3 regions of the Paenibacillus sp. MAH-35 genome follow, and region 1 is predicted to be linked to each of the others. Evidence: riboswitches for the same ligand, from Rfam matches in the RefSeq annotation. Region 1 holds a riboswitch; each other region holds the start of a gene.
The links. A riboswitch is a leader RNA that binds a small molecule or an ion and turns the genes downstream of it on or off. The one in region 1 is predicted to bind cyclic di-AMP.
Positions count from the first base shown of each region.

Region 2: linked by a shared signal. The riboswitch ahead of AC3Y2E_RS27280 (resuscitation-promoting factor) and the one ahead of AC3Y2E_RS26610 (C40 family peptidase) in region 1 are both predicted to bind cyclic di-AMP.
Region 3: linked by a shared signal. The riboswitch ahead of AC3Y2E_RS22645 (KamA family radical SAM protein) and the one ahead of AC3Y2E_RS26610 (C40 family peptidase) in region 1 are both predicted to bind cyclic di-AMP.

Region 1 covers NZ_JBYUPU010000035.1:44,994-55,270, reverse strand. The annotation lists gene AC3Y2E_RS26630 (chemotaxis protein CheW) at 1-1,381, shown strand, start outside; gene AC3Y2E_RS26625 (LacI family DNA-binding transcriptional regulator) at 1,476-2,465, opposite strand; gene AC3Y2E_RS26620 (ABC transporter substrate-binding protein) at 2,806-4,122, shown strand; gene AC3Y2E_RS26615 (hypothetical protein) at 4,204-6,438, shown strand; gene AC3Y2E_RS26610 (C40 family peptidase) at 6,532-7,425, opposite strand; cyclic di-AMP (ydaO/yuaA leader) riboswitch at 7,430-7,575, opposite strand; gene AC3Y2E_RS26605 (hypothetical protein) at 7,856-8,386, opposite strand; gene AC3Y2E_RS26600 (AgrD family cyclic lactone autoinducer peptide) at 8,467-8,592, opposite strand; gene AC3Y2E_RS26595 (accessory gene regulator ArgB-like protein) at 8,599-9,114, opposite strand; gene AC3Y2E_RS26590 (hypothetical protein) at 9,117-9,830, opposite strand; gene AC3Y2E_RS26585 (AraC family transcriptional regulator) at 10,111-10,277, opposite strand, start outside.
Region 2 covers NZ_JBYUPU010000037.1:52,572-62,848, forward strand. The annotation lists gene veg (biofilm formation stimulator Veg) at 1-34, opposite strand, end outside; gene yabG (sporulation peptidase YabG) at 286-1,158, opposite strand; gene rsmA (16S rRNA (adenine(1518)-N(6)/adenine(1519)-N(6))-dimethyltransferase RsmA) at 1,222-2,133, opposite strand; gene rnmV (ribonuclease M5) at 2,130-2,699, opposite strand; gene AC3Y2E_RS27280 (resuscitation-promoting factor) at 2,866-3,924, opposite strand; cyclic di-AMP (ydaO/yuaA leader) riboswitch at 4,274-4,426, opposite strand; gene AC3Y2E_RS27285 (ABC transporter ATP-binding protein) at 4,701-5,447, shown strand; gene AC3Y2E_RS27290 (ABC transporter permease) at 5,444-6,658, shown strand; gene AC3Y2E_RS27295 (TatD family hydrolase) at 6,771-7,538, opposite strand; gene AC3Y2E_RS27300 (HD domain-containing protein) at 7,585-8,877, opposite strand; gene AC3Y2E_RS27305 (AbrB/MazE/SpoVT family DNA-binding domain-containing protein) at 9,311-9,574, shown strand; gene rsmI (16S rRNA (cytidine(1402)-2'-O)-methyltransferase) at 9,698-10,277, opposite strand, start outside.
Region 3 covers NZ_JBYUPU010000025.1:2,265-12,541, reverse strand. The annotation lists gene AC3Y2E_RS22680 (sulfatase family protein) at 1-392, shown strand, start outside; gene AC3Y2E_RS22675 (helix-turn-helix domain-containing protein) at 463-1,374, shown strand; gene AC3Y2E_RS22670 (sulfatase family protein) at 1,411-2,814, shown strand; gene AC3Y2E_RS22665 (hypothetical protein) at 4,076-4,984, shown strand; gene AC3Y2E_RS22660 (GNAT family N-acetyltransferase) at 5,163-5,675, opposite strand; gene AC3Y2E_RS22655 (prenyltransferase/squalene oxidase repeat-containing protein) at 5,971-6,855, opposite strand; gene AC3Y2E_RS22650 (helix-turn-helix transcriptional regulator) at 6,901-7,848, opposite strand; cyclic di-AMP (ydaO/yuaA leader) riboswitch at 8,038-8,189, shown strand; gene AC3Y2E_RS22645 (KamA family radical SAM protein) at 8,468-9,643, shown strand; gene AC3Y2E_RS22640 (Gfo/Idh/MocA family protein) at 9,719-10,277, opposite strand, start outside.

The sequences.
Region 1 (10,277 bases):
GGGCAAGGAAACCGAGCTGGACCGGACGCTGATCGAAGAGATCAGCGATCCGATCATTCATATTCTGCGCAATGCCGCCGATCACGGGATCGAAAGCCCCGAGGAGCGCGAACGGCTCGGCAAGCCGAGAAAAGGCAAGCTGCTGCTTAGGGCGGCCCATCAGGAAAATCAGATCGTCCTCTCGATCGCCGACGACGGGAAGGGCATCGATCCCCAGCGGATTAAGGAAACGGCGATACGCAAAGGGTTCGTCACCCGCGAGGAAACGGAGAGAATGACCGACAAGGAGCTCATCTTCCTCATCTTCCACTCCGGCATGTCGACGGCTGACAAGGTGACGGATCTGTCCGGCCGCGGCGTCGGCATGGATATCGTGCGTTCGCACATCGAGAAGCTGAACGGGCTGATCGACATCGACTCCACTCCCGGCGAAGGAACCGTTTTTACGATCAAGCTGCCGCTTACGCTGGCGATTATCCGTTCGCTGCTGGTGCAGCTCGGCGCAAGCACCTTTGCCATCCCGCTAGTCAACGTGCTCGAGATCGTCCGGCTGCAAACCGGCGATATTCAGACGATTCAAGGTCGCGAGGTGTGCGTCATCCGGGGAACGATCTTCCCGCTCGTCCGGATGCACCGCAAGCTCGGACTGGCAGAGACGGAATGCGGCTCGTCCGGCGACCGGCGGCTGATCGTCGTCGTGCTCGGCATCGCGGACAAACGGGTATGTCTCGTTGTAGACAAAACTCTGGGCAATCAGGAGATCGTTATCAAGTCGCTCGGCAAATTCGTCGGCGAAGTGCCTTACCTGGCGGGGGCGACTATTCTCGGCAGCGGGAAGGTCGCGCTTATTCTCGACGTCGGCTCCATCGTGAAGGATGAGGGCTCCCTGCTGCTCACCCGGAATCAGGAGGAACAACGGAAGGAATCGTCCCGGGAACGCGAGACGCAGCTGGTCACCTTCCGTGTCGATACGGAGCAGTATGCGCTCGATATCGCCAAGGTGAAGGAGATCATCACCGTGCCGCCCATCTCCAAATTGGTGGATGCCCCGGCCGGCATGCTCGGCATGATTAATCTGCGGGGAGCCGTACTCCCGGTCTACGACCTGAGACACAGCTTCGGCCTGGCCCGGCAGGAACCGAACGCCCGCTCGCGAATTATGGTGATCGAGTCCGGCCGGCGCGATGTCGGGGTGCTGATCGATCAGGTGATGGAAGTGCTGAAAGTGCGGCAGAGCGATATCGAGATCGCCTCGGAGCATACCGGGATGCAGCCAAGCAGACTGGTGCAGGGCGTGTACAAGCAGCAAGACAGCTTCATCGTCGTGCTGAACATCGACCGCGCCTTGCAGTCGGCGGAACCGGCTGCCGCTGTCCGCTAACGCCGCCTTCAAAGACAATAACCTGAAATTCAAACAAAAGGCCCTCCGCTTGGTTAAAGCGGCTGGGCCTTTTGCCGATTTTCTCAGGAGAAGCTCAGCGATTCTCCGCCGGAGGGACGGTAGAACCGCGAACGACGAGCTCCATATCCAGCGACACGGCGCTGGATGCCTCTTTCTCCGATTTGGGGGACAGCAGCTGTTCGATCGTTGTCCGGGCAAGCGACTCCAGATCGGGTCCAACCGTAGTCACAGGCACCTCGAGCGTCTCCCCCATCTCCGGAATGTTATCATAGGATACAACGGAAACATCATCCGGGATGCGAATGCCGTATGTTTTGGCGAAGCGGGCGAACCGGCACAACGTACCGTGAGATTCGACGATCACGGCAGTAGGCTTCGAGCCTGCTTTATTCCGTAACGCCTCCAGCAGTAATTCATCCGGGAACGGCTTGTATTTGCTCGCCATCACGATAAGCTCGGGCCGGTACTCCAGCTTGCAATCCAACATGCCCAGCGTGTAGCCGATCAGCTTTTCGTTTTTGACGCCGATAAAGACGATCGACCGGTGCCCGAGCTCGCTCAAATACCGGACCGCTTTGTGGATCGCTTCCTGCCGGTCTATTGCGATCGAGCGGGCCTGCTCCAGCGGCACCCCGCCCAAGGACAGCAGAGTCCCGTTGTATAACTCCCGCTCGTTGAGAAAATCCGGCGTCAGCAGCGTGCTGTGAAGCCCCCAGATCACCACATGCCGGATCGACAGCCGGTTCATATGATGGAGCGCTTTGTCCGGAACCGCTGTGGAGACTACGATCGAATACCCCAGCTTTCCCGCCTCTTTTTCCAAAGCGCCTACCGTATGGGGAAACGAAACTCCATTCGCCTGAGACCAAATGAGACCGATGCACTTGGGGGACGGCTCCGCCGCTCGCTTCGCGGACGGAAGCTTTACATAGTTCAGTTGTTCAGCGATTGCCTGAATTTTTTTGCGGGTCTGTTCGCTGACGCCGGCTTCCTGGTTTAGTGCTTTGGAAACCGTGCTGATCGTAACGTTGGCTGCCTTCGCTATATCTCGGATCGTGGTCATTGGGATCACCTTTTATTCCTTTTATACCTATTTACTATACATCAGCAAAAGAAAAAAAACATCCGAGAAGGAAACAAAAAGGAAATTTCCTTTTATTTTCACGCGCGCCGTCTCAAGCATACCCACCATGTACGACCTAAACCACGTCGTAAACTGTCTTTAAGGAAGAAAACTATTCATACATTTCACGAAAATAAAAAAGAAACAAAATGGAATATTGAAAAACAAAAAGAAAACATGTATAGTTTTCCTCAAGAGGCCCTACGCTCAATCTCAGGAAAGGAGGTTTCGTTTCTCAGTAAAGAAACCGATTTCTAAAAAAATTAGGGAGGTTGTACCAATGCCTAAAAAAGTTGTAACGACGCTTGCCTTACTCACCGCTCTGTCGGCCTTTACGGCTGCCTGTTCCGGCGAAAACGGGAAAAAGGATGCGGCAACAGAAGCCGCAGCAAACCAATTTAACCCGAACGCTCCAGCGGAGCTGGTCGTCTTTTCCCCTAGCGGCGCGACTGAAGAAAGCTTCAACACCCGCTACGGCGATTACTTGAAGAAAAAACTGCCGCACTATACGTTCAAATTCATTCAAAGCAAACAAGGCTCGACGCTGCCCGAGTTAATCGCAGCAGGCGAGAAAATTGACCTCCTCTATTACACGATCGGCAACTACGAATATTCGATCTCCCAATACAATCTGCAATACGACATGACCGAGCTAATCAAGACCAACAAGATCGACTTGAACCGATTCGAGCCGACTGTAATCGAAGCGATCAAACAAGTTTCCGACGGAAAAATGTATGCGCTTCCAGTCAATGTGTTTAATATGGTTTTGTATTATAACAAATCGATTTTCGATAAATTCGGAGTGCCTTATCCGAAAGACGGCATGACCTGGGAGGAAATGCTCGCTATCGCCAAAAAACTGACGAGAAGCGATAACGGCCAGCAGTACTACGGCTTCGCCTCCTCTCCACAGCACATCTTGCGGCTTAATCAATTTTCACTGCCAACGATCGACGTTACAACAGGCGCTCCGACCATCAACAAAAACGACAAGTGGAAACAGTTCTTTCAAACGGTCTTTATCGATCCTGCAGCGGATGAGGGCTACCGGTCCTTGAAAAAAATTCCCCCGCTGAACAATTTTACGAAGGAACAAAACGTGGCGATGTGGGCCTTCTTGTCCTCTCACATTTTCGGGGATATCAAAGATGTCAACTGGGATCATGTCGATATGGTGTCCCTTCCGACCTTCAAGGAACTGCCCGGAATCGGTTCGCAGGCTTATCCGTTATATTTCGGCGTTACGAGTCTGAGCAAAAATCCCGAAGCGGCTTTTCACGCGCTGATGCAATTAATCTCGGTCGAGTTCCAGACCGCCAGCGCCAAGCAGGGCAATATGCCGGTTCTTGTCGACGAGTCCATCCGGCAGCAGATCGGCAAAGAGGCCGAGTATCCGGATAAAAATTACAAAGCGCTGTATTTCCATACATTCGCGCCGATTCCTCCCAGACTCCCCTATGACGCGAATCTGGTCCCTACCTACACGGCGCAGACCAACCCGCTGGCGATGGGGACCGCGGATATTAACACGACCTTCCGAAAAATCGAGGAGGCGGCCCAGAAAGTCATTGACGATATACGAAAGACGAAATAGAAAAGCTTCTGCGTTCCGGCTCTAAAGAAATGCTTCTGAACGAAATTACGAAAGCGATTCCCATAAAGGAGCGTGTTCCATTTGTCCAATAAGAAGCGGCCCGACTCTCCCCAACCGTCCATGGCAGGCATAAGCAGGCGCAAGTTGATTACCTCCCTCGGTCTGGCGGGAGCGGCTCTGGCTGCCGGGGGAATGTATGCGAACGCTCTGGGTGATCCGATCACGGAATTGCCCGGCAGCAGGGGCAACGGTTCCGGTGTTGCCGGGCGCTTGCACAGAAGAAGCGGGGCCGGATTGTTGACGGAGCTGGCGAATGCGGATACGATCGACGACTTGCGCGATTTGAGCGGCATGAGCGACGGGGATACCGCCGTTATTACGTCGACCGGCCGCGCCGGCTTCTTTCGATGGAGTTCCGCCGATCTGTCTGCGAACGTCGCTGCTGATCCCCAATCCGGATTATATGTGGCGCCTGCCGGACAAACCGGAAATCTGGGAGCGTGGATTCGAATCATCGAGAACGGCACTTTGCTTCCGCAATATTTCGGGTTTCAGGAAGGAATGAACGCGTCCAACCTGGCTGCCCTGCAAGCGGCGATGAATGCGGCGGCGGCCATCGGGGCGGAACTGTTCGTACCTGCGGGAACGTACTACGGCAATCTGGAAACGCGTTCGTCGTTCTACGATTACGTGGTGACGGACTTGCCCGATCACTTGAAGCTGACCGGTACGCCGAATACGGTATTTACGAACTTTATTTTCAGGGCCCGGCTTCCCCGGAAAGAGAACATTCATCTGAGTACGTTCCGGTTCGGCCATGACTCGATCATGACGATCAGCTACTACCATTTCGACTTGAACGTGAAAAACTTGCGGGTGGAACATGTCGTACATTTCGACTCAACCGGCTCCGTCAGCCCCTGGATGTTCGTGCGCGAAGGCCCGACCGCTGAACAGCAGCCGGAGAACAACTGGTTCGTCAACTGCGTGTATCGGGACCGGACGAATATTCATATCTGGAACGGCAAACACATTTACTTCGTCAATTGCGACTTACGGAATACGGTGCGCGAAGACGGCATCGTGATCAAGACCCGGAAAGGCCGGGGCCCGTCCCACGACGTCCATGTGATCGGCGGGACCTATGATACGACGACCGGTCCGATGTCCATAGGGACGGAACTGGGCGAAGACGTGTACAACTGTACGGCTGGAGGCTGCACGCTCATTCGACCGGGGTACGTGGCGCTGCTGAAGCCAAACGACTCGGTCACCTCGATCCCGGAGCTTCGGGGCGGGAACATTTATGACATCACCTACCACGACATTCAACTGCGGGATGTGGACGGCGCGGAATGGATCGGCTTGACGCAAATCCGGGTCAGCGGCGGCTGCACCGTAGAACGGGTCGCGTTCTCGAATATCCGGGGCATCGTCCGGGCCCGCTCCGGCGCCGCCGATTGGCCGATGCTTTTGCTGGCCCAGGTGAACAAGAATTCCTCCGGTACGATACGGGATATTACGTTTGACGGGATCAGCCTGGCGGACCGTTATCCCGGAGCCCTTGCTCCCGGCGACACCGACATCCGCAACGAAATCGCCTCCGGTTATGCCGTGTCGACCTTGGTCACGGTGGACTCGTACACACGTTCGATTAACGCGTTATCGAACATTATAGTCCGGAACAGCTATTTCTCGGGCGTGTCCAGACACGGGATCGACTGTACGCTGCCAATCAGTTGGACCAATGTCACGATTGCCGACTCGTTATTTTCCACCCTTAGTCCGCGAGGACTGCTTCGGGTCGGTAAAGGCAGCGATGTGAAGGCCGAGGGCGTGCTTATTGCGAATTGCCTGGAGCCCGCCCGGCTGGTTCAGCGGGATTCGGCGGGTACCGGCACGTTTGAGGCGGTGCGTATGCCGTTATCCAGCCCGATCCGGGTACCCGCTCTGTCCAATTCCGCCGTTCCTGTGAAAGTGTTCGAAAAGACCACCGTGATCCTGCGGATTACAGCGGCACTGGACGACGGGGTGCCCGGCAGCGCAACCGACTATGCGGAGTGGAGATACGCCATTCGCCGGCCGGACGGTACCGTTACCGAGCTGCATGCGCCCAATCAGTACCGGCACACATCGGCAGGCATAGTAACGGGTGAAAGAATCGTAACCTGGGATGCGACGAATGCGCCGGGCCCGTCCAACCAGCTCATGTATGCCGACGCCGGAGATGTGCTTCTGGTAAGCAAAGTCGATATAGGAGCGGGCGCATCGATTCCTTCCGGCACCTATGTCGTTGCAGGAATCGAATTGGCTTGACGCCGGCAAAACAAATAACCTCCTTACCCACACCGATTAGGATGTGAGTATTGGAGGTTTTTCCATGGGTTTTGAGGTCCTGGCGCAGGTTCGTTACAGAATACGCTTGGCCCCGACATATTTCGGCCCCCAGTAGGAGCTGGTTAATGAATCGATCTGGGTTCCACGGGAAGTCGTTGCCGACACGAACTGGTCGTTGCCCAGATAAATGCCGACATGCGTCGTCACCCGGCCGATGTTGAAAAAAACCAGGTCCCCCTTCTTCAGTTCCGTTACCGGCTGACCCGAGTTGTGGAACATATCGCGGGAAGTTCGGGGAAGATCGACGCCGAACTGGTCAAATACGTAATTCACAAAACCCGAGCAATCGAATCCGCTCGGTGTCGTGCCGCCCCAAACATACCGGATGCCCAGCATGTTTTGCGCCGTATCCGTAATCCGGTCGACGACGGAAGGCGCAGGCGCAGCGGCTAGTGCCTGCACAACCGGAGGGGCATACCAGGCCGGAGCGTGGTACTGGCCGTCCTGACATAAAATCGCGATTCGGTTATCGTTATCCCACTGGATCATGATCCCGAGCGACTCCGATATGAATCGAACCGGAACAAATACCGTCCCGTCCCGGAACAACGCTCCGCTCGTCAGCGGTACGGCCTTTCCGTTTAGTTTGGCTTCGTTTGCTCCTGTGGTCAGTTCGACGGTTTTCTGCTTATCGCCTTTCACCGTGACATCCACTTGCCCGTTCTCCATCTCCCAGTCCATCTGGTAGCCCAGCGACTCGAGGACAGGCCGGATCGGCACGAACGTTTGCCCTTTGTCGTCTATGTAAGGTTGGGCTTCGGGGAACGGGATCAGCTGATCGTTAAGCTGGATCTTGACGCTCCGGTCTGCAGACGGGGTAGACGCGGATGCCGTTCCGCCATGTATAGCCGAGGCGGACATCCAAACAGCGCATGACAAAACAACGGTTTTCATCAAAAGCTTCAAACGGTTTTTCCCTCCTGGCGCCTCCGAGGTTAGCTGCCGGGTTAGGGAAGAGGAAACTCCCTTGTCCGCCAAAAGCGCGAACATTCACCCCAAAGTAAATCGTCCCCCGTACCGGATATTCGGTATATCCGGATTCGGCATATTTTGACCCCTCCTCCCTGTTTGACAACAGGTAAAAAAGGGTAAGTGGTTCGGGGTAAGGGTAGCATACCGTTTTTGACCGGGTCAACCCACAAAAACTTACAAAACCGATCGAACGCTTATAGGGAGCGGTTTCTTTCCTTTAAGCGATTGTAGTGGTCGAGCAGTTCTTTTTTGTTTTTTTGGTAGGTGATGTAGAGGGCTATGATGATCAGCGCAATGTAAATCACGTACAGATGCACTAATGATTTACTTTCACTAAAAGAGATGAATAACAGCTGTAAAACAGCTATGCACGGTAATAGGGCGCAAAGTAAATATACATCTTGGGCCCGAGTTTCCAGACTGCGGGAATTTCGCTTTTCAAAAAACATAAATCCGATTTTTTTGTTGTTAACCCATATGCAATCGATATATTCACAAGAAATGTTACAAGTTGGAACGACATCGCTACAACAAGAGAAGTCCCCATTTGTTCCGTGGATATATTTAGCAACAAGGGAGCAGCTACGACGAGGGCCGTTTGGATAATTCCAATCCCTAAGTAGCCAACTAAACAAACCATGACAGAGAAAATCAAGCGGATGTTAAAAATAAATTTCACCAGCAGAATGTATGCGGCTATTACGAAAAGAAAGGCTGTAGATTGAGCCATGCCCAAGTAATGTAATTGATAAACCGAAACGGCTTCCAAGGCGACGGCAACGATTAAAAGTCTCAACCCATTCTCAGCAACCGGCAACCGGAACATAGCGAACGTCAAGATACATAACCCGTAAAACTCTATGATTCCGAAAAAGATTCGAATCCATAACTCCAAATCGTCATCTTCCCCCTTATCTAACTCTTATCAACAAAAAACCCGAAACAATCGTTTCGGGGGGATTGTCAGTTACTACTTTATTTCTTCAACAATTCTGCCGGCACTTCCGGTTTGTGGATAAAGACTGCACAATACGGCGTTACAAAAAGAACCGCAAACATTGTCAAAAAACCAGAAGCCAATTGGGCTGCATAACGCTTCATTGAGAATCACCTCCTTTTTATGGGCAATACAAGCAGAGACTGTACTAACAAAGCTTTGGCTAAAGCATCTGAACTCCAGAAAAAATTACTGGCAACTATTAAAATCGCCACTGCTTTAAATAACATCGTCTTAGTTTGTGCAATTCTGTGATGCTCTTCAACTCTAGCTGGAGCAAACAAAACCACCAAAACTAAACTAGCTAGTGTCACCCAACTGGTGTACCCATAAATAGGAAGATGTGCAACAACCACTAGCACTGCTGTTGAGGCAGCAATACACCACTCTGATGTTGGCAAGTGTAAGCCTCCGCTAAAAAACCGAAGCAGAGCAAAACCAATTATTACAATTACCGCTTCATTAAATACACCTGTTATCATGCCGATGGACATAGTTAAAATTATTATAGAAAGCGCATTCAGTAAAATAATCAACGAGAATTTCATTACTTCGACGCTCGAGGTACGCTCAGGATTTGCTGTTTTAATTGAAACCGCGAGTTGCTTTGCTAAACGTTCTATCATTGTCATTTCTCCAATTTCTTTGTACGATCAATTTTTTCATCGATTTCTTTTTTGTTTTTTATGTAGGTAATCATTAAACCTACGGCAGCAATTACAATCAGACCGGTCAACACATAGATAAGTGAGAGGTTTTCTGTAAAAGAAATGATTGCTAGCTGAATAACACCTATCCCCATCATAAGAATAAATAAAAGTAATATATTATGCATTCGAGTTTTCTGGTTATTAAAGGAGATTCTCTTTCTAAAAAACACGAAACCTAGTTTTTTAATTGAGAGCCAATATACCAAAGCTAATACAACAATTAAACAAATAACTTGCATTAAAGATCGGTGCAGTGCTGATGAAATAAGTAATTCCGAGTTCGTTACTCCAAGCAGGGTCGCCACCATAATTAGAAATAATTGAATTACACTGAAAGCTATATACCCTAACAAACTTATAACGAAAGAAAACATTAGTTGAATATTAAATAGGAAGGAAACTAATAGCGTATAGGAAATTATTATAGAGAACATTGCACTGTTCCCCATATCTAAGTAATCCCTCTGAAATAGGGAAATCAACGTGACGACCAGTGAAACTATCGCCATCTTAGGGATGCTGTACCTAATCGGAATTCGGAACAAGGCAAACGATAAAACTACGATAGAAAAAAACTCCAGCGTCCCGAAAATCAGCTTTACTAACAGCTGTGTGTACTCGATGTCGATCAACCCCAAATTCTGTCTATGTTACGTATTTAATACGACAATAGTCGCTAAAACTCCTCTTTCTGCAATGCAAATTTTATCAAATAAATAAGCCAAATATCCCGGCTTTGTTACCTTCGTTTAGATCGTCCCATTCTTTCGCCCTTTTCTTATCTTATTAACCAAAAATCCGCATTTTCACCCACCCGTTACAAGCCATCTTTTCACTTCCCACGGCCTAGGCACAAGGGCGTAGTACTGCCCTCAGATCCCAACCCGGCACTGCCCACTTATTCTACTCCGTCTAGCAAGGCGACAGCTGCCGCCGCCGGTAAGTCTGCGGAGACACCCCGTACACGCGCCGGAACAGTCTGGCGAAGTAGGAAGGCTCCTCATAGCCCAGCTTCTCTGCGATCGTATAGATCGGCAGATCGGTCAGAGCAAGCAAGCTGCCCGCTTCTCGCATGCGCG
Region 2 (10,277 bases), on a different contig from region 1:
TGCGTTTGATTTCCAATAGCGCATTTTTTGCCATTGTCAACTACCACCTCTTTCCTTAGCTATTATAACTCATCCAGAGGTAGTATGTCAAATTAATCTAAATATTATAGCAGTCAAACAAAGTTGTTGTCAACGCCTTTTCTAACAGGTTTTTTACGATTTTTCGCCCAAAATCAATATTAATATTCACAAAATGTTCATATTTTACTCCTTTTCGGCCGCAAAAAGAAAAAAGCACCAGCAAAAGGTGCTTTTTCAGGAATGATTTGCATAATCAGGACGTGTTCAGGGGGCTGGCTGAGCTTTCAGCTTCGGTAAGCCGAGCCGGTAGCTGCCCCGCGTCTCCACTCCGCCAAGACCGTCAAAGCCGCTGATCGTGCTTTGGATCACATCTGCAACGTTGATCGTCTCCCGAACCGATGTGTATGCCGACTTCACGGCGATGCAGGCCGGGTCCAACGCATGAATCAGCACGCGGGCCGGAGAGCTGGCGAAGTTCGCTCCCGCTTGCAGCAGTGCCTCAAAATGCGACTGGCAGGCCCCCGCGATCACGGTGAGACCGTCTAGATTGCGCTCATATTCCCGCGCCGTCCGGATGCCGATCACGAAGTTGTGCGAATTTTTGTAGCCGTTTAGGCTCGCCGTATCGCGTTCCTTCACGTTTTTCAGAATACCGTCATGACCGGTGATCACGACAATATCCGGCTTCGTCTGAGGAAGCAGACGGTACAGCGCCTGCGACATATTCGGCTCGGTGACGTAGAATCCTTCCGCCGGCACACGGAATTCGCCGTATAGAGCCATGCTTTTGCGCAAATAAGTAGGGTCCCCGTCCAAATGGAGCACTTTGCCGGGCATTTCGAAATAAGAAGCTTGCGCAGCGTTCTGTTTGGCGCCGCCAAGCTCGTTTTGCTGTTTCTCGCGCTGCCAGATCCGGTAACGGGCCAGCTCGCGAAGCGATTCACTCACTTTCATCTGCGAGTACTGCTGCTGCAGCGGCCGCGCGTCCCGAACCGGCAACAAATCCGTTACTGGCGAATCGGCCAGCAGCCGGAAGTCGACGCCTTTCAACACCGCGCGCTTCGTTTCGATCGCGTCGATCTTGAAAATGACGTCGCCGCCATAGGATTTCCGGACAACCAGTTCTCCTTGCTTCATACCACAATCGCCTCCTCGTCTATCCTATGGGCGATATGGGCGTTTGGTGCCTGGGATAATCTTTCAATCGCCGGACTGCTGTTCGAGCTGCCTACGGTACGACAGCACCGCGTTCGCCAGCCGCGCATATTCCGCTATGCTGAGTGTCTCGCCGCGCCGCGTCGGATCGATCCCGCATTCCGCGAGTATCATCTCCATCGCCGGCTTCTCGGCTTTGGCGAATATGCCGGCGAGCAGATTGTTGGATAACGTCTTGCGACGCTGTGCAAAGCAGGCGTGCACGATCTCGAAAAATAACGTTTCATCCTCGACGTGCGCCGGAGGCTCTTCCCTGCGCTTCAAGCGGATGACGGCGGAGTCCACGTTGGGCTGCGGGATGAATACGGTCGGCGGGACGATCGCCACCATCTCAGGCTCGCAGTAATACTGCACGGCGATGCTGAGGCTGCCGTACTCTTTGCCCCCCGGCTTCGCGGCCATCCGTTCGGCTACTTCCCGCTGAATCATGACGACGATATACTCAAGCGGCAGCTTCTCTTCGAGCAGCTTCATGATAATCGGCGTCGTCACGTAATACGGCAGGTTAGCCACCACACTGACCTTCGAGCAGCCGGAGAAGCGTTCCTGCCACAACGCGTGCAGATCCAGCTTGAGCACGTCGCCGTGCACGACGGAGGCATGCGGATAAGTCTCCAACGTCTCTTCCAGAATCGGCAGCAGCCGCTGGTCGATCTCGATCGCCACCACTACGCCCGCTTCCTTGGCCAACTGCTGCGTCAGCGCTCCTATTCCCGGTCCGATCTCCAGCGCCCCCTTGGAGGCGTCCAGCTCGGCGGCCCCCGCGATGTTGCGCAGAATGTTGGCATCCGTCAAGAAGTTTTGACCGAGGCTTTTCTTCAAAGTTAAACCGTGCTTGCGGATGATTTCCTTTGTCCGGTTCGGACTCGATACATCTGCGGCGCGATGGTTGTTCATCCGTTGTCATCCCCTTTTTCCGAAACGCTCATCCGCTCGTAAGCCAGAGCGAATTCTTCACGCCCGATCCGAAACATCCGGCAGCGCTTATAGAACTGTTTGCCGTTGCAATAACCGATTCCGAGCAGCTTGCCCATCTCCAGCCTCCGGGCCGCCGCCTGCGGATGCACGAGAAGGCCGGCGGCCATCAGATCGTCCATCGTAATATCCGATTCCTCGTTCTGGCCGATTGCCGCTTCGGTGCGGACATTTTCAAGCGCCCGGATAATCGCTTCCCTGGAGGCGTTCTCCACCCCGATGTCCGATTTGCGGGTCGCTTCCTCCTGGGTGAGGAAGGCGTGCTTGCAGCCCGGGACTTTAGCCGAGACGATTTTGCGGATGCGTTCGCCTGCATGATCCGGATCTGTGAATATAATAACGCCGCGGCGCTCCTTGGCGAGCGCAATTCGTCTCAGCACTTCGTCGCCGATCGCCGAGCCGCCAGTCTCGATCGTCTCCGCATCCACCGCCCTCTTGATGGCGACTGTATCGTCCCGTCCTTCGACCACGATAATTTCTTGAATCATGTTCTGTGATTCCTTTCCTTGTACGAACAAAAAGAAGAGGGCTCGCCTCTTCTTTCACATTGTTGTTATATATCAATATACCCAATGATCCCGTTTCGATCAACGGTATTGCGGGTAATTGAATAATATATATAGGGCCGGAAGGCCCCGAAACTGCAGCGGAGCATTAATTATCTACCGGCTTTTCTTTGCCGATAATATAGACTTTGTATCCACGCTTCAGGCCGAAACGCTTGGCATAGTCGGGATTATCGAAGTAAACGTCGATTTTGTTGCCTTTGATAGCGCTGCCCGTATCTTCGGCGCGGCGCAGACCGATCCCTTCGATGTACACCCACCAGCCAATCGGGATGACTTTCGGATCGACCGCAATTGTACGTCCTTCACTTACCTTGGCGCCGGAAGACGTAATGCCGTATTGGGGGTGATCGCTGGTCTTGCCTGTTGAAGCAACATCCACGGAATAAGCGGTTAGCGTAACATTATTCAAAATTTGCTTGTAGCCGAATTTGACGTCGCCTTTCGCTACCTCATCGATATTCGGCGAAGAGGCGGACAAGACGACTACCGGATTTTTGGTTCCAAGCGCAACCACTTTAGTAACGCTTTCCTGTGCAACTTTCGTATCGACGACATTCTCAGCTACGAGCTCGCCGTCTTCGTATACCTTCTCGATCTTCTTCGCAAGTACGCCTTCTACGCCTTCCGATACAACCTGCTCCTTACCCTTGAGCAGATTGGGATCGTCTTGCTTGACCGTCTCGAACGGAATCGTTTCGGTCTGGTCTTCCACAACTTTGTGCACGCGGACAATCTGAATTTGAGAACCTTCCGTTACGGCTTCTTCCGCGGGTGGCGTCAGCTTGTCGAGTTCCCCGATCTCCATGCCGAGATCTTGCAGCGTCTGCTCTACGGTTTTGCCGACCGTGTATAACGTTTCGGTTCTGCCGTCAGCCGTGAGCTGCACCGGGATTGTATGCTGGATATGAAACTTATCGTTATGCTTCAACTCGGTACCAAGCACCGCCGAAACCCGGTCGTGCTCGCTTACCGGAATTTGCTGTTCCTCCAGAAGAGCGGACAATGTAGTTTGTCTCGTTTTTATGTGTTTCTCTTCCCCGTTTACCACTAACCCCACTTTTTTGATAGACGTGCCTTGCATGAGCAGCACGAACATCATTGTCATCACGATTGAAAACAAAGCGCCTACTAAGATCAAACGCAAGTTTCCATGCTTCCATCGCATTGCGAAAGACATGCTGGATGATCGCTTTACATGGGTTTCTCCGTTTTGAATAACGCCCACTTCTTCGGTCCTCCTTCATCAGCCTCGCCGTCGAGTGTTACGCATGACTAGAATTGACGTGACCTGGTTAAATTTGGATGATTCACGCTATTGCCATCGTGTTGTAAGGCTTCGGGCTACAATCGTTGACAGATCCGGTATGTTCTGTCCATGCAGGAATATTTTCGAATTGTGCGAAAATAAAAGCCGCGGCGAAGAGGTACTCTTCTCGCGGCGTTGAATCGAATGCTCATCCCATACTTGGGAGCGCATCAATGCCCGACAATCGTGCCTCTCTCTTCACGCTTACGAGGTTAGCTGCCGGGTTCGGACGCGAGAGTCGCCCTAATTGCACAGCGCCGCGAACGGCTTCGTGCAGTATTCACCCCATAGATAACTTGGTTCCCCCGTTTCCCTGTCGGAAACTCAGCGATGGGTAAGTCGATGGCGGTATGCGGTTAGAATCATTATGATCGTTATATTAAAGCCTTATGAAAAACCTGTAAAGAGGAAATAAATCCGATTTTCATGCGAAAAGGGGAAAAATCACCGAGAATTCACTTTTTTTATGCAACAAATCGTTGTTTTTCTTCGTCTAATTCTTTTATGCCGCTTTCTTCGTGTGCCAAACGCGAAAAGAAAGCGCTTTAACGTGATTTGCTCGAACAAAAATGTTATGATGTCCACAGGTAAAAGCTTACATGTGGAGGAACATTATGAAACCGTTTTTGCATATTCAGGGGATGTCCGGCGGCTACATCTGGAACCGGCCGGTCGTCCACGAACTCTCGTTTTCGATCGATTCCGGAGAGATGGTCGGGCTGATCGGATTAAACGGCGCAGGCAAAAGCACGACGATCAAACATATCCTCGGGCTGCTCGTCCCTCAGCAAGGAGAAGTTCGGGTGAACGGGCTCCGCGTGTCGGACAACGCCGAGAAGTACCGCGCCTCCTTTGCCTATGTGCCCGAAGCCCCCGAACTGTACGAGGAACTGACGATCCGCGAACATTTACGAATGACGGCTATGGCTTACGGACTCGATGAGACGCAGTTCAAACGCCGCTCGAAAACGCTCGCCGGCCAGTTCGACATGACCGAGAAGCTGGACTCCTTCCCTCAGACCTTGTCGAAGGGCATGCGTCAAAAAGTAATGATCATGAACGCATTTCTTGTCGAACCTCCGCTGTATGTCATCGACGAACCGTTCCTCGGACTCGATCCGCTCGGCATCCGGTCGCTGCTCGATCTGATGGTGGAGCGCAAACGGAACGGCGCCGCCTTCTTGATCAGCTCTCATATTTTGTCGACGCTTGAAACGTATTGCGACCGGTATGTCGTCCTTAACAGAGGGAGAATCGCGTCGAAAGGGACGCTCGACGAGCTGCGCCGGAGCGCCGGGGCTGTCCCCGATACAACGCTCGACGACGTATTTTATACGCTAGTAAAAGGGGGACCGACATGAACCCCGCAGCCGCTTTATGGAAAAACCGGTTGTCGGCCCATCTGAAGATCGTGTCGCGGTATACGGCATATGCCGGGCAAAGTGGATTTTTCCTGTTTCTCCTGATCGCGTTCATCGCCTCCTCCTATTTTTACGGCAAAGCTCTTGGACGCATACCGGAAACGTTCCCGTATGCAATCGTCATCGCTTTATGGCTGACGCCTTTTATCGCAGTTAGCCCGATCCGGACGCTGTTGCGGGAAGCGGATCTGATCTTTCTCCTGCCGATGGAAGCCCGGATGGGACCGTACTTCCGGGGCGCGATGCTGTACAGCTACTTGTCTCAATCGTTCCTTTTGATCGTCGCTTTTTCAGCGAGCATGCCGCTGTACCGGCACGGATACGGGGAGAACGCCCAGCCGTTCCTCGCTCTGCTGTTGTTCGTGCTGGCGCTGAAATTCGCCAACATGCTCGGAGCTTGGATGGAAAGCACCTTCGTACGGACCGGCCACAGAGCCTGCTTCCGGATCTGCAGATTTGCAGCCGATGCGGTCATCTTGTACACCTTGTACCGGTACGAAATCTTAGCCGCTTCCATCGTCCTCCTGGCGGCCATCGGCGCTGCCGCGCTCTGGGCTCGTCTGTCCCGCCGGATTCCCGTCAATTGGCCGTATTTAAGGAGAAAAGAAGCCGGTCACCGGCTGACGATGCTGTTATTTTTCAACGGGTTCATCGATGTGGAAGAACTGCCGAGCCGGGTGAAGCCCCGCCGGTTTCTGTCCGGATTAGCCGGGCTCGTACCGTTCCGCGCGTCTAACGCCTTCCGGTACTTGTACTCGCTTACGCTGCTGCGCTCCGAACTGTTCGGCATCACGATGAGAATCACGCTGCTCGCGGTCATCATCCTGCTGTTCGCGGAAAGTCCGTTTACGTTCGCCGTTGTATACGTGCTGTTCCAAGTGATGACGAACGTACAGCTGTCGACACTGGGACGATACCACCGGCATTCCGTCTGGACCGCGCTATATCCGATTCCCGGCACGTTGCGCCGTCCTTCGGCCGCCCGGATCGCGTTCACAGCCCAGCTCGTCCAGATCGCGATCATGACGCTGCCCTTGTTCCGGCCAGCTGTATTCACAATATGGCTGCTGGCTCTCCCGCTCCTCGGCGTTTCGCTTGCCTGGATATTCCGGATGCGAGGCACCCGGGCGGCCTCCGGTCATTCCGAATAAATCCAGCAAGCGCAAGTTAACATTAAAAATCCCCGCCGCTGCAACCGGCACGCTTTTCGAGCGTTCTCCGGTTGCAGCGACGGGGATTTATATTTTTTCGTAAAAAATCGGATCAGGGGAGACGGAACAGCCGTGTCGCATTTTCTGACGTGATCCTGGCAAGCTCCTCGAACGAAATGCCTAGTATATCCGCCGCCGCTTCCGCAACCAGTTTCACATATCCGGTCTCATTCCGTTTTCCCCGGAAAGGGTGCGGGGTCAAATACGGCGCATCGGTTTCGACAAGCAGCCGGTCAAGCGGCACCTGAGCAAGCACTTCCTTCGGCTGTTTCGCGTTTTTGTACGTAATCGGCCCCCCGAACGAAATATAAAAGTTCATATCGAGGCACAGCTTGGCCGTCTCCCAACTGCCGGAAAAGCAGTGCATGACGCCTCCGACATCCTCCGCTTTTTCTTCCCGGAGCAATTGAACGACGTCGTGATGAGCGTCCCGGTTATGGATGACGATCGGCATGCCAAGCTTTCTGGCGAGCCGGATCTGTTCCCGGAATACGCGGTGCTGCACCTCTTTGGGAGACGTGTCCCAGTAATAGTCCAGCCCGATCTCACCGATCGCCACCACTTTGTCCCGGGAACATAACTGCTCAATCCAATCCAGATCTTCCGGCTTCATATCGAGCGCATCTGTCGGATGCCACCCCACCGCCGTATATATAAAGTCGTACCGCTCGGTCAATTCTAGCGAGGTCGGTATCGTCTCCCGGTTAAAGCCGATGTTGATCATCCGGCTGACCCCCTGCTCGCGGGCGCGCTCGATGACTTGATCCCGGTCCTCGTCAAACTGGCTTGCATTCATATGCGTGTGCGTATCGGTAAGCATATATCCATCCTTCCAAAAACAATGATATTCGAGACCTTTTCTACTATTATACCCCGTCCAAGCCGAGCATTTTCCGGATGCTGCTAGGGAGCGCCGACGCTCTGTCCCGGACAAGCTCCTCGGGGTAATAAATATGCTGCTTCCCTCTATGAATTCCGCTGATCGAGCGGATGATATCCGACTTTCGCAATATTTCCGTAAGCCCTTCCTGATCGCTTAACAACAGGATCGGCAAGCTTTCTTCTTCGTCTCCGGGCCGGTATACGTCGTAGGGCATGTCGGTGATGGAGTCAATCTCCAGATAAAAGTCCGGATCGATGCCGGCCGCAGCAAGCCGGGACCGCAGTTCCCGCTCGAGGGGCTCGTCCCAGGCGTCGGTTGCGGTATATTTAAACAGCCGTCTGTGCAGGAACCGTTCGCACAAATCCGACAGGATCGGGTCCTGTTCCTTGCTCCATTGCATAATGGTCATTTGGATATAAGACTCGTCGAGCTCCAAATATTCGCCGATCGACAAGTTGTTCTCCAGCAGTCCTACAAGCGGCCCCATCAAAAATCGAAACGGGTAGCTGTCCCCATAAAGCCGCTTTGCTCTTTCGAATATTTTACGGAGCCCAATTTCCGAGCTGCGCGTAACCGGATGAAAGTAAACCTGCCAGTACATCTGGTAACGCGACATCAGGTAATCCTCGATCGCGTGCATGCCGCTTTCCTTCACCACGATATGGCCCCGGTGCGGCCGAATGACGCGAAGAATGCGTTCCATGTCGAATGTTCCATAGTGGACCCCGGTAAAATAAGCATCGCGAAGCAAATAATCCATCCGATCGGCGTCCAATTGGCTGGAGATGAGACTGACTACGATTTCTTTCTCGTACGATTTGCAGATGACTTCAGACACTTTGCGCGGAAGTTCCGGATCAGCCTCCGACAGCACGCGGTTTACCTCGGTATCTCCGAGCACCAGCTTGCAGGTCCACTCTTCATGATGGGTGCCGAACACTTTTTCGACCGAATGCGAGAATGGACCGTGCCCGATATCGTGAAGAAGCGCGGAGCACAAGCACAACAGCCGCTCCTCGCTCGGCCAATCGGCGTATCCGTTCCGTTCGAATTGGGAGATGATGCGCCGGGCCACTTCGTAGACGCCAAGAGAGTGCGAGAAGCGGCTGTGCTCCGCGCCGTGAAACGTCATGAACGAAGTTCCCAGCTGGCGAATCCGGCGAAGCCGCTGGAACTCTTTCGTATTGATCAGATTCCAGATCGTCTCATCCTGGACGTAGATGTATTTGTGCACCGGGTCTTTAAACACTTTTTCTTCGCGCAATTGGCGGGGCATACCCAACCCTCCCGTACTTGAATTTTGCAGAAATAATCGCTGTTGTTGGTTCTCTTCAAGTATATACCAATATCGGGCAAATCACCTACCGGAAAGGTTTCGAGCCGCCTTGACAAACGCAGGGAAATTGTCGCCGAAGTTCGACATAATGCCGCAAAATTGTCGAATAATATTAAATTTTTGACAGTCAAATCTCGCGAAAAACTGACAACTTCCGCTCTATCTTTACATGGAATGTAAGGTATTTACTTCCACGAGGACTGCGAAAATACCCAGTGTTATCAGCACCTTCTATGTCAACAACAATAATTTGCGCGCGCCAAATCACGTTCAGGAGCCCCAAATTCGGTTGACTGTTATGGGAATGGTTGGTATGATTAATAGTGAAAAGAATGTCGAATAATGACGAATTAATTTGGGAGGAGAAATACACATGATGAAGTCCACTGGTATTGTCCGAAAGGTTGATGAGCTCGGGCGTGTCGTGATTCCAATAGAGCTTCGCCGTACTTTGGGAATCGGGGAGAAAGATGCGCTTGAGATTTACGTAGATGGCGAACGGATCATGCTTAAGAAATATGAACCGGCTTGTATCTTTACAGGGAACGCTGACAACCTGGTTTACTTCAAAGGTAAAATGATCAGCAAAGAATGTTTGGCCGAACTCGCAGAAATTTATAAATCTATGACAAATTAAAAGACAAAATCGAAATTATAGGTTATAATAGGAATACGAACATTGTTAATTCTAACCTTTATATATCTCCTCTACATCCCCAAGCGTATTGTGATGGCATACGCATGGGGATCTTTTTTTATTTTACTTTTCAAGCAGCGCATTGTAGATGTCCCGCTTGCTTACTTTTCGGTCTGCGGCCGCCCGTTTCATCGCTTCTTTCTTATCCCCGGTTTCCCTCTCGTACTTCGCTACATGCTCCGCGACGGATAACCCTGTCCACCAATCTCCCGCTTCGCCTGATCCGCTTGCCGGGTCCACCCCGTTCCGGTCCACGACCAGACAATATTCTCCCTTAGGCTCCCTCTCCTGCAAGATGTCCAGGCATTCACCGAACGAGCCCCTCATCACCTCTTCGTATCTCTTAGTCAGCTCCCGAACTACCGCGATCGGGTGATCTCCCCATACTTCGCGCATCACCTCGAGCGTTTTCGTTATCCGATGCGGAGATTCATAGAAAATCAGGGTGGCGGGCACGGAACGAAGCTGCTCCAGCTCTTCCTTCAGCTTCTTGCGCTCCCTGGGGAGAAAACCCGCAAACAAAAACCGTTCCGTCGGAAGACCCGATATAATCAAGGCAGACAGCGCCGCATTCGCACCAGGTACCGGCACGACATCGATACCGGCCTCTATGGCCAGACACACCAGGTCATAACCCGGGTCG
Region 3 (10,277 bases), on a different contig from region 1:
GGACCCACGACACCGTTTATTTGAGCGAATGCGCCTGGCAGGCGGCTAGGGCGATCCGGACCGACCGGTACAAGCTGATCCGGACTTACGATTCCGGCCCCTATATCCGGCCTGAGAGAGAACTGTACGACCTGCAGACCGACCCCGGGGAGACGGTCAATTTGGCCGACTCGCTGCCGGAGTTGGCGGATCGGCTCGAACGCGAGCTGCACGACTTCGTAAGCCGCAAGCTGAACGGCCGGGAGGACCCGATGGAGCGGCAGCTCCGGGAAGCCGGGCTTCCCTTCCGCAGACGGATCGAGCAAATTCTCGCTTCCGCCGGACTGTCCTGGGACGACTGGAAGCAGGATCCTCGCCGGGAACGTTTCGACTCGGCCGTTCATACCCGCTAACCGTTACGCATCAAAACCGTCATAAAGCGACCGAATGTTCGGAGTTATAGGGCGAGGAGTGAAGCAAAGGATGAAGGATATGATCAGAAGCAGCGGATTAATGAGAGAGGAATTCCCGTTTTGGATTACCCGGCATGTCCAAGGAGCGATCGCGGAGCACGGCCACGAATTCGTGGAGCTCGTATACGTCGTCGGGGGAAGCGGGTATCACATTTTCCAGGGGACGGAATATGAGATCGGGGCCGGGGACGTATATATCATCAATCCCGGTGAAACCCATGCCTACTCCGTAAATCCCGGCGAGCATATGGAAATCGTCAACTGTTTGTTCATGCCGTCCTTCATCCCCGACGCGCTTCTGAAGGAGCTGGAGATTACCGCTTCGATGGACTATTTCTACGTTCATCCGTTTATGAAACAAGATGTCCGCTTCAACCACCGGCTCAATCTGCACGGGCAGGATGCGGTATTCGTGCTCCAGTTGCTGGACAGCATGATCCGGGAAATCGGCAACCGCGGACTCGGCCACAAAACGTTGATCCGGCTGCAGCTGATCGAGCTGCTCGTCCTTCTCTCCCGTTACTACTCTCTGATGCAAAGCCGGGGGACGATTCCTTCCCCGCGCCAAGTCGACCGGGAAATAACGGCAAGACGCATTTACGGTTATATGGAACGCAATTACGACAAGAAGATTACGCTGGAATCGCTGGCCGGACTGTTCAATGTCAGCATACGCCAGCTGAACCGGCTGATGAGGCAGGAATTCGGCCGCAGCATCATCGATGTGCTGCATGACATCCGGATCGAACGGGCCAAACGTCTGCTGACCGAATCGGAAGAAAAAGTGATCACCGTCGCTTCGCTGGTCGGTTATGACGACCCTTCGTTCTTCAGCCGCCTGTTCCTCCGACATGTCGGCTGCCCGCCGAGCCGGTACCGCCAAGGGCTGGAACTGCGCCGGCTGCAGCGCGAAGTGCGTTGATTCCCGACTTGGGAAAGGAGACCTTCACGATCCGTTATGGGGAAAAGACGTCCGAATGTTCTGCTGATTACCGCGGACCAGCTCCGCTACGATTGTATCGGCTCCAGCGGCAAATATCCGGTCTGCACGCCGAATCTTGATCTGCTAGCTTCTCAAGGCGCCGTATTTTCGGGCGCTTATTCGCATATTCCGGTATGCGGACCGGCCAGGCAATCGCTGATGAACGGGCGAAGGGCCGAAACGTTCGGGGCATTATGGAACTTTAACGGGGCCCTGCCCGTCGCCTCGCTCCAGCCGGACGGGTACAGCTGGGCACGAACGCTCGAAAGCAGCGGCTACGTGTCCGCTTTTCTGGGCAAATGGGGCGTTCATCCGACCTTGGACGCCACCGCTTTCGGTTACGGTTCGTATACCGGCGAAGCCGAATACGCCCGGTTCGTCAAGCAGCGCTATCCGGACGTGAAGTTCTCGAACGGATTTTTCGGCGAGGCGAGTCCGATTCCGCTCGAACATTCGCGCACCCATTGGCTCGCGGCGCGTGCCGAGGAGCAGCTCGAGCTGCTGCACAATTCCGGGAAGCCGTGGCATATGGCGCTTCATTTCCCGGAGCCGCATCTGCCCTGCCGCCCTTCCGGACATTTCGCCACGATGTACGATCCGGACACGGTTCCGCAGTGGGACGGTTTCGCAGAGACGTTCGTGGGGAAGCCGTATATCCAGAAGCAGCAGCTGCTGAACTGGGGGATCGAGAACTTTACCTGGAACGACTGGGCTCCCGTCGTCGCCCGGTATTACGGCATCATCAGCCAGTTGGACGAAGCGGTCGGGCGCGTGCTGCAGACACTGGACCGGCTTGGCGCCGCCGATGACACCCTCGTCCTTTTTACCGCCGATCATGGCGATATGTGCGGCTCGCACCGGATGATGGACAAACATTATATTTTGTACGATGATGTCGTGCACGTCCCGCTGATCGTCCGGTACCCCGGCGTCGTGAAGGAAGGAACGGCGTGTGGCGGGCTCGTCTACAATTTGCTGGATCTCGCCCCGACGCTGCTCGACCTGCTCGGATTGCAGCCGGACGATCCGGATCACCTGCAGGGCCGTTCCTGGGCCAAACTGGTGAGCGGCGGACTGGACGACCCGGATTGGCGGGATGCCGTCGTGGCCTCGTATAACGGGCAGCAGTTCGGGCTGTATACGCAGCGGATGATCCGGACGAAGGAATGGAAATACATCTGGAATCCGACCGATACGGACGAATTGTATGAGCTGACGGCCGATCCGGCCGAGCTGACGAACCGGATCGGCGAGCCGGAGCTGGCTGGCCTCGTCGCCGGTCTGCGGCGCAGACTTTACGAGACGCTGGACGCGGACGGCGACGCGCTCGTCGCCAACGAATGGATGCGCCGGCAGCTGCTGGGCGGCAGCAAGCTATAGAGAGCTGGGAGCGATTCGTGGAGTCGCTCCTGTTTTTTTGCGGTTAAGAATGTTTATTTTGCAAAACATTAAAGCGTTAAAACACCAAAACATCAAAACAGCAAAACCAAAACAGTAAAACATTAAAACAATATAATAGTAAATGGCAAAACGGTACAATGGTAAAACGGCAAAACAAAACACTCTTTTCTAAGAAATGTCGCCGCTTACGTAAGATCATTCATTGTGGCAACGTGGCATAGGTTTCATTTTAAGAGGGGGGCGAATAAGAGGGAATAAGAGGGAATAGTAGAGAGTAAGAGCGGTTTGCACCCTTTATTTTGTCCGAAAACCCGCCTCGACACGGAATAAGAGCGGTTGGAAGCTGTTAAAATCCGCGAATGGGGTGCAGTCGCCATCGGTTGGTTGAAATAAGGGGTGCAAACCGCCTTTATTTGACGCTGTCATCCCATTCCGCCGAAAATAAAGGGTGCCAGAGAGGCTGTCGATTCATTGTGTAGAAGTGTTCGCAGGCCGTTCCAAGTGAAAAGTTACCTTCTTCTACTCAAACAGGTTGTCCTGAATCCCTTGATTGAATAAGGATTGTAAGGTAGGGGATTCCAGACAAAACTCGCCAGAAGGTAATCTTTTCCCTTTCCACTTGGTTGTCCATAATGAATCGACAGCCTCGCCAGAGACTCTTAGGATTTAGCCAGCACGAATTTCGTGGATAAGCGGCTATCCCATCCATACAATTTACTATAGCGTAACATTCCGTTAACGATGCGATAATAGTCGGCTTGTATACTAATAGAAACGATGAAAGGAGGTGCTGCGGAAATGTACTACGAAGAAGACCGGGTTCCCTTCGACCAGCCGGACGAAGTAACCGAAGACAACGCCAAAGACAAGAGCCAGGACCCGAAAGAAGCAGTTGTCTAAACGACAGTGCTTTTTTTTATTTTGTACATGTCATTGAATGATCTGCCCTCGCTGCGAAGAAAGAGAGGCTTCGGGGACAACCTCCCCCTTTCAGTCCGCAGACCTTCATTCCCCAATCGCTAATTAATAGGCAGATCGATTCGTCCTGCGACGCCCCTCGATCGCCACGAGACAAACCTTCGCTTCCAGTAGACCCTCTCCTTTCTCTTTAAAACCCATTGTTAGTTTGGTAGTGAACGATTTCGATACAGTCGTTTGATCCGCTTCCCGCCGCTCCTCAAGGAACCTTTTCCGGCTGGGTGAATATCCTAGTTTAGCACACTTCGGGGGAGGGAACGCGATGTACTATTACGATCCTAGATGGGGCGGTTGGAGGTACAGCCATACTGCGCCCCGGCCGTTTCTTCCCGATTATGCCGCTAACGTTCATCCCGGCCTCCCCGCCAGTCCCCTTTCGGGTTTCGCGTCAGCCGTCGGGAAGGAAGCTCCGGCAGTAGCAGCGTCCGGCTCCGATCAAGGAACAGACGGCGACCAACGCGCGGTCCGTGCCGGAAAGGCGGGTGACATCGTCGTCATCTGCATCAACGGGCGCAGCGGGATGAACAGCCCCGGAATATCCAAGCTGCGCGATACGTTATACATCCGGCTGTCCCCACTCGGCGTCCCGGCCCGCAACGTCTTCCGGAGAAGCTGGAACCAGAACGAAGACGGCAACCCGCTGGGCGCTCCGTGGATCTGGGATTTGAACAACGAAATCGAGGAAAGAAGCCGCAAACCCAGCTATTTGGCCATCATCGGCCATTCGTACGGCGGCTGGGCGGCTTGCCGGCTGTCCCGGGTTACGGCGAAAATTCCTAATTATATCGGTCTGATCGACCCGGTGTTCGGCCCGGGCAACACGATGAACGCCGCCGATATCCCCAAAGCTCACATGATCAAGAACTGGTATCAGCACAACGGAGTGACGAGCGGCAATCCGTGCACCGGCTTCGGCATGATCCCTTGTTTTCCCGTCGAAAACGGTCTGTCCTGCGGCTATCAGGACGTTCCCGGCGCGCAAAATATGCTCGTCCGTTATATGCGCAGCTGGGACGGCACGCCCGCGACCGTCGAGTGCCCGGGCATCGGAGAGGTACCGGTACCGGCAACACACGGCAATATCGATGACGATCTCTGGATTCAGCGGCAAATCACCGAGCATATCGTTCAGGATGTTAAGAAGCTGCTGTACAGCGGCTCCAAGCGTTGACAGATCTCCGGCAAGCCGGCAGCTCCCGTTACAACGAAAGAAGCCTTAAGACCCGCCCGGAGCGCGGGAGCCGAAGGCTTTTTGGCTAATTCATCGACGCTTTCCTTCCTTCACATTCCGGTGGCAAGGCCATGTTCGCGAGGAAGGCTCCTTCATCGCCGCCTTTCCCTTTCACCGGCTATTCTCCAAGGTTTTTATAATAATACACTGTAGCATGAAGCTCGCCGTCTGCCGATCTGGCATACCCGGGAATCCTTCCGGCCCTCGTATAGCCGATCGAGCTGTAAAGCCGGTTGGACGGGTCCCCTTCCCTCGTGTCGAGCACGAGCAACGTCCTGCCTAATTCGGCGGCTTTCGCTTCAGCCTGAAGCATCAGCCGTCTGCCGATTCCATGCCTGCGGTAATCGGGGTGCGTCATCAGCTTGGCGATCTCCGCCCGGTGCGAGCCGTTCGGCTTCGTACATACGTGCAGTTGCACGCTGCCTGCGACCCGGCCGCCGGCCAGTGCCGCATACAAGACCACATCCGGGCCGGGCACGCCCTCCCAGTACCGGGTCGCCTCCTCAGCCGAAAGCGGCGGCATAAAGCCGACCGATGCCCCATCCTCCACGACACGAATTAACAGCTCGGCGAGCTCGTTTATCCTGGAACGGACCGAATGAAGCGGTACGATTGTCACGTCCATTTGCATCCTATCACCTCCATTGGAAGTTTGCACTGCATGGTCTTAGTATAATCCGCCACAGCTGTCAGTCCAATCTTCAAGGATTATCGCACGCATAGAAACGCCCCTGCCGTCGCGATCGCGCCTTTCACCAGCAATATGGACCGGAGAAACCCGCTGCAAGCTGAAGGAGATCGGTATGCCCGACCGGAGAATCCGTGCTTCTTTCCCAGACACGAAAACCGAGAGAGCCTCCCGGTCCCCTCGGTCTTAACGCTATATACGCCCATCTTCCGTTACTTCTCCGGCAGCCTGCCGCTTCTTACAACACCCCGTAAGACTTGAGTGTCTTCAGCCGTTCCACAGTCACAAACCCACGCCATTCCTGCTCCGCAGCGATGCTCGGCGGTTGCCAGCTGATCGGCCATCCTCCGTCCTCCTGCTGTTGTTCGGCGAGCGCCTTCAAATGAATCTGCTTGTCTTCCCCGGATACGAATTTGCCGGCATAACTTTCCCGTTGAGGCGCCCAATCCAGCACTTTATGCACATATCCCGAAGCGTGTGGGTCTTTCTCGATGACGCCGGGAGCGCCCAACCATTCATCGACTTTACGCCAGTAGGCGGCCGCCCTTCCGGTATCCGGGGTATGCTGGAGAAACTGAATCCAATGCGTGCCGTCATGAAAGCCCGACGGTTCGTTCGACTCCATATAGCTCCATATATAGCGTACATTCTCCTCGAACCACTGCTCCCGCACGACCGCCTGGTCCCCGTAATACTTGTACAGCAGGCCGATGACCGTGCCTGTCGGGTTTATCGAAGGACAGCGGTCGTCCTCTGTCGACCACCACGGCGTATGGGCGTAACCATGGACGCTGCTTCGTATGAGCGGCAGCCCACCGTTCTCTAGCGTAATCGTCCGCAAATACCCGGCGATCCCTTCCATCATCGCCGGATCGAAGCAATCGATCTCCTCCATCACAAGCAGCGCCATCTCGGTCGGGACCGGCTGGCTGTGCGGATCGCGAATATCCGGCTCCAGCGCGTTGCCGAACCCTCCATCGGCATTTTGATAACCACGAAGCGCCTGAATGACCGCCTCCTTCGTTCCTCCTTCGAAATGATACTCGTACCGTTTCCGGTCCAGCAGCCGCGCATAGCTGTACAGGAACGATCCGGCTTTGTCCATAATGGAATGGTTAGTCATAACTGGATTGGCCTCCTTCGAAAATAAATCTGATTACGGCGAGTTTCACTCCGAATCCGGCGTATACCGTTCGTATAATTGCCCGGCCATCTCGCGAATCCCGGCGCGAAGCTCGTCCGGCTCCAGCACGTCTGCCTGCATGCCCAATGTAAAGAAAAAACGAACCGCCCAATCCCACTCGGAGGCGGGACAATCGAATTCCACCGTCCACTCGTCATCGGCTATTTGCTTGACATGCTCTCCGATATGGTAGTCCTGCTCGGCCAGCAGCGCACCGCGGTAGGTCAGCTTGGCGGCGATGCGCACAACAGGTTTGGCCGGCGCTTCCTCGTCTTCCACCCTCAGAAGCTGTTCGCTTAACGCCTCATCCGGCTGGTCGATCGCCTCCAGCTCCTCGATCCGGTCGACACGGAAGTTGCGTACTTCCTTATGCAGAGGGGAGAACGCCTCACAGTACCAGAACCCATGCGCCGTATAAATTTTGCGGGGATACAGGCGGAGCCGCCGGTGATGGTTTTCCGACCGGTACAGCACATGAACCCACCGGGATTTGGCCGTATGCTCGAGCAAGGCGGATAAGTGGGGCGTTTTCGTTTTGCGGACGGGCACTTCGAGCTCCATCCTGTCGAGCAGCGGCTCGATTTGCTTCAGCGTTTCCTCCGGCAGGACCGACCGGATTTTGTCGAGGACCGTCCATCTGGCCTGGTTAAACGGGGTGTCCGTTATATTCGTCATCGCCCGGAGCGCAAACAAGACGGTCAGCGCTTCCCGGGAATCGAGCTGCAGCGGCGGCAGCCGGAAGCCTTCCATCATCCGGAATCCTCCGGACGGTCCTGTCATCGAATACAGCGGGATGCCGATCTCCGACAACGACTGCATATCCCGCAAAACGGTCCTTTTCGAAACTTCGAACTTGTCGGCCAGCGACTGGGCCGTCTCCGGTCTTTGCTGCAGGGCGATCAGGATCGCCATCAGCCGGTCTGCTCTCTTCAACGCCTCTCCCCCGTTTCTTACTCCCCCATTATATCCGTATAATGGTGACAGCATGGATGTCACTAATTGTACCCGGCTTTCCGGGAAAATGAGAGTATTTGTTTCAAATTCGCGCAGCCCCGATTTTTTTGTTGTTAAAAAAAGGGATATTTTGATAAAAAGGTTGACTTGACGTCCTTCATTCAATACAATAACAGTACGCTTAATTTCCGATTCTCCAATCGGAAAGCGGGGGAACCATTCTTTAGGGGCGAATCGTCCGGTCCGTTCATCGGGACCGCGTAGGGAACCATCTTTCCCGAGTCCGTCAGCTAACCTCGTCAGCAGTAGATGGGGTCATTCTGTATGTTCATTCTGCACACATGACCCTGGGATACAGGGTCTTTTTCTATTGGTATAAGACCCTGTCGAGCGTTGTTGGGAGACAATCCCTTTTCGCCCGGGGTCTTTTCTTGTTTACACCCTTGACCTCAATCATCATCTTCTGCTGACCGGAACGGCGAATTACGAATGGATTGGACGATAGTAGCACAGAAGGGAGGAATCGCAAGCACACGGTCCCTAAGATCTGACTAGCATGCCGGGTAGATCGAAAATTAGAAAAACGGGAGGAATGTGCATGGCACAGCCAAAGTACATTACAGATATCGATAAAATTGCAAACATACCGGAGACGGAAAGAAAAAGACTGAAGCAAATTACCGAGAAATTCGTGTTCCGCGTCAACGATTATTATTTGAACCTCATCAATTGGGAAGATCCCCGTGATCCCATCAAAAAACTGGTCATCCCGAACGAAGGCGAGCTCGCCGAATACGGGCGCTGGGACGCCTCCGATGAAGATACGAACTATGTCGTGCCCGGCTGCCAGCACAAGTACCGGACAACGGCTCTCCTGATCGTATCCGAAGTATGCGGCGCGTATTGCCGTTATTGCTTCCGCAAGCGGCTGTTCCGCAACGACGTCAAGGAAGCGATGTCCGACGTCGAGCCCGGCCTCGCTTATATCGCCAAACATCCCGAAATCAATAACGTGCTGCTTACGGGCGGCGACAGCCTGATCCTTGCTACCGCGAAGCTGCGAATGATCCTGGAGCGGCTGCGGGAGATGGAGCATGTGAAAATTATCCGTCTCGGCTCGAAAATCCCCGTCTTTAATCCGATGCGGATCTACGAGGACGAGGAGCTGCTGGAGACGATTCGTACTTACTCCACGGCCGACAAGCGCATCTATGTCATGGCCCACATCAATCACCCCCGCGAAATAACGCCGGAGGCGAAGCGCGGCTTCCAGGCTTTGCACGAGGCGGGAGCGATCGTCGTCAACCAGACGCCGGTGCTCAAAGGCATCAACGACGATCCGGCCGTACTCGGCGAACTGCTCGACCGGCTGTCGTGGGCAGGCGTCACCCCGTATTATTTCTTTATTAACCGGCCGGTGGCGGGAAATCGCGATTTCGTGCTTTCGCTTGAGGAAGCGTACCGGATCGTGGAGCAGGCGAAGGCCAGAACGTCCGGTCTCGGCAAGCGTGTCCGCCTGTCGATGAGCCATACGTCCGGCAAAATCGAAATACTCGCGGTCGAAGACGGCAAGGCGTATTTGAAATATCACCAGTCCCGCGACGATAATTACGGCAAATTTATGGTGCTCGACTGTCCGAAAGACGCCGCCTGGTTCGACGATTTGCCGGGCAACGAGAAGTTCTGGAAGAAGCCTAAGAAGAAAACGAACGAAGTGGTCTCTGTTAACGAGCTGCCCGACATGCCAGTAGCCAGAGTGGCCCGAAGCAGATAAAACGCCAGCAGAAAAGCCGTCCGGCTTGCACAATGACCGGACGGCTTTTGGCTATGTTATTTCAGGCTCCCGAAGCTACAACCGAATCTCGCCGCCGCCCGCCGCCGACTTCACGATCGCATCGGCAATTTCGACCCCGTGAATCGCATCCTCGAACGACACGTAGTCCGGCGCTTCTCCTCTTCCCAAACAGTCGCACAAATAAAGGAGCTGCTCGCGGAGCGAACCGGCCGTCTGCTTGTGGAGCGTCTTGATATGGATATTCGTATCCGGCGTCGTTCGCCCGGTCTCGTTCCACAGCTGCAAGCCGGAGTTGGACGTTTCGAAAGACGCGGTTCCGCCGCTGCCGATCACTTCGATCTGGTCGGCGATCGCGATGCCCGCCCGATCCGGCGTCATCCAGTTGCTGTGCAAAAAGGCGAGAATCCCGTTCTCGAATTCGAGGCACGCCCACAGCACCTCCGGAGTTTCCGATCCGGAGGGCGATCTGCCGTATGCCCGGACGGTCCGGACCCGGCTCTGCGCGTACCAGACCGCCAGATCGATATCGTGGATCATGAGTTCGTAGACGGTGTGCGTCCGGCTGTAGGTAGCGAATAAATGCTGCTCCCGGGCCCGCTTCATATACATGCTA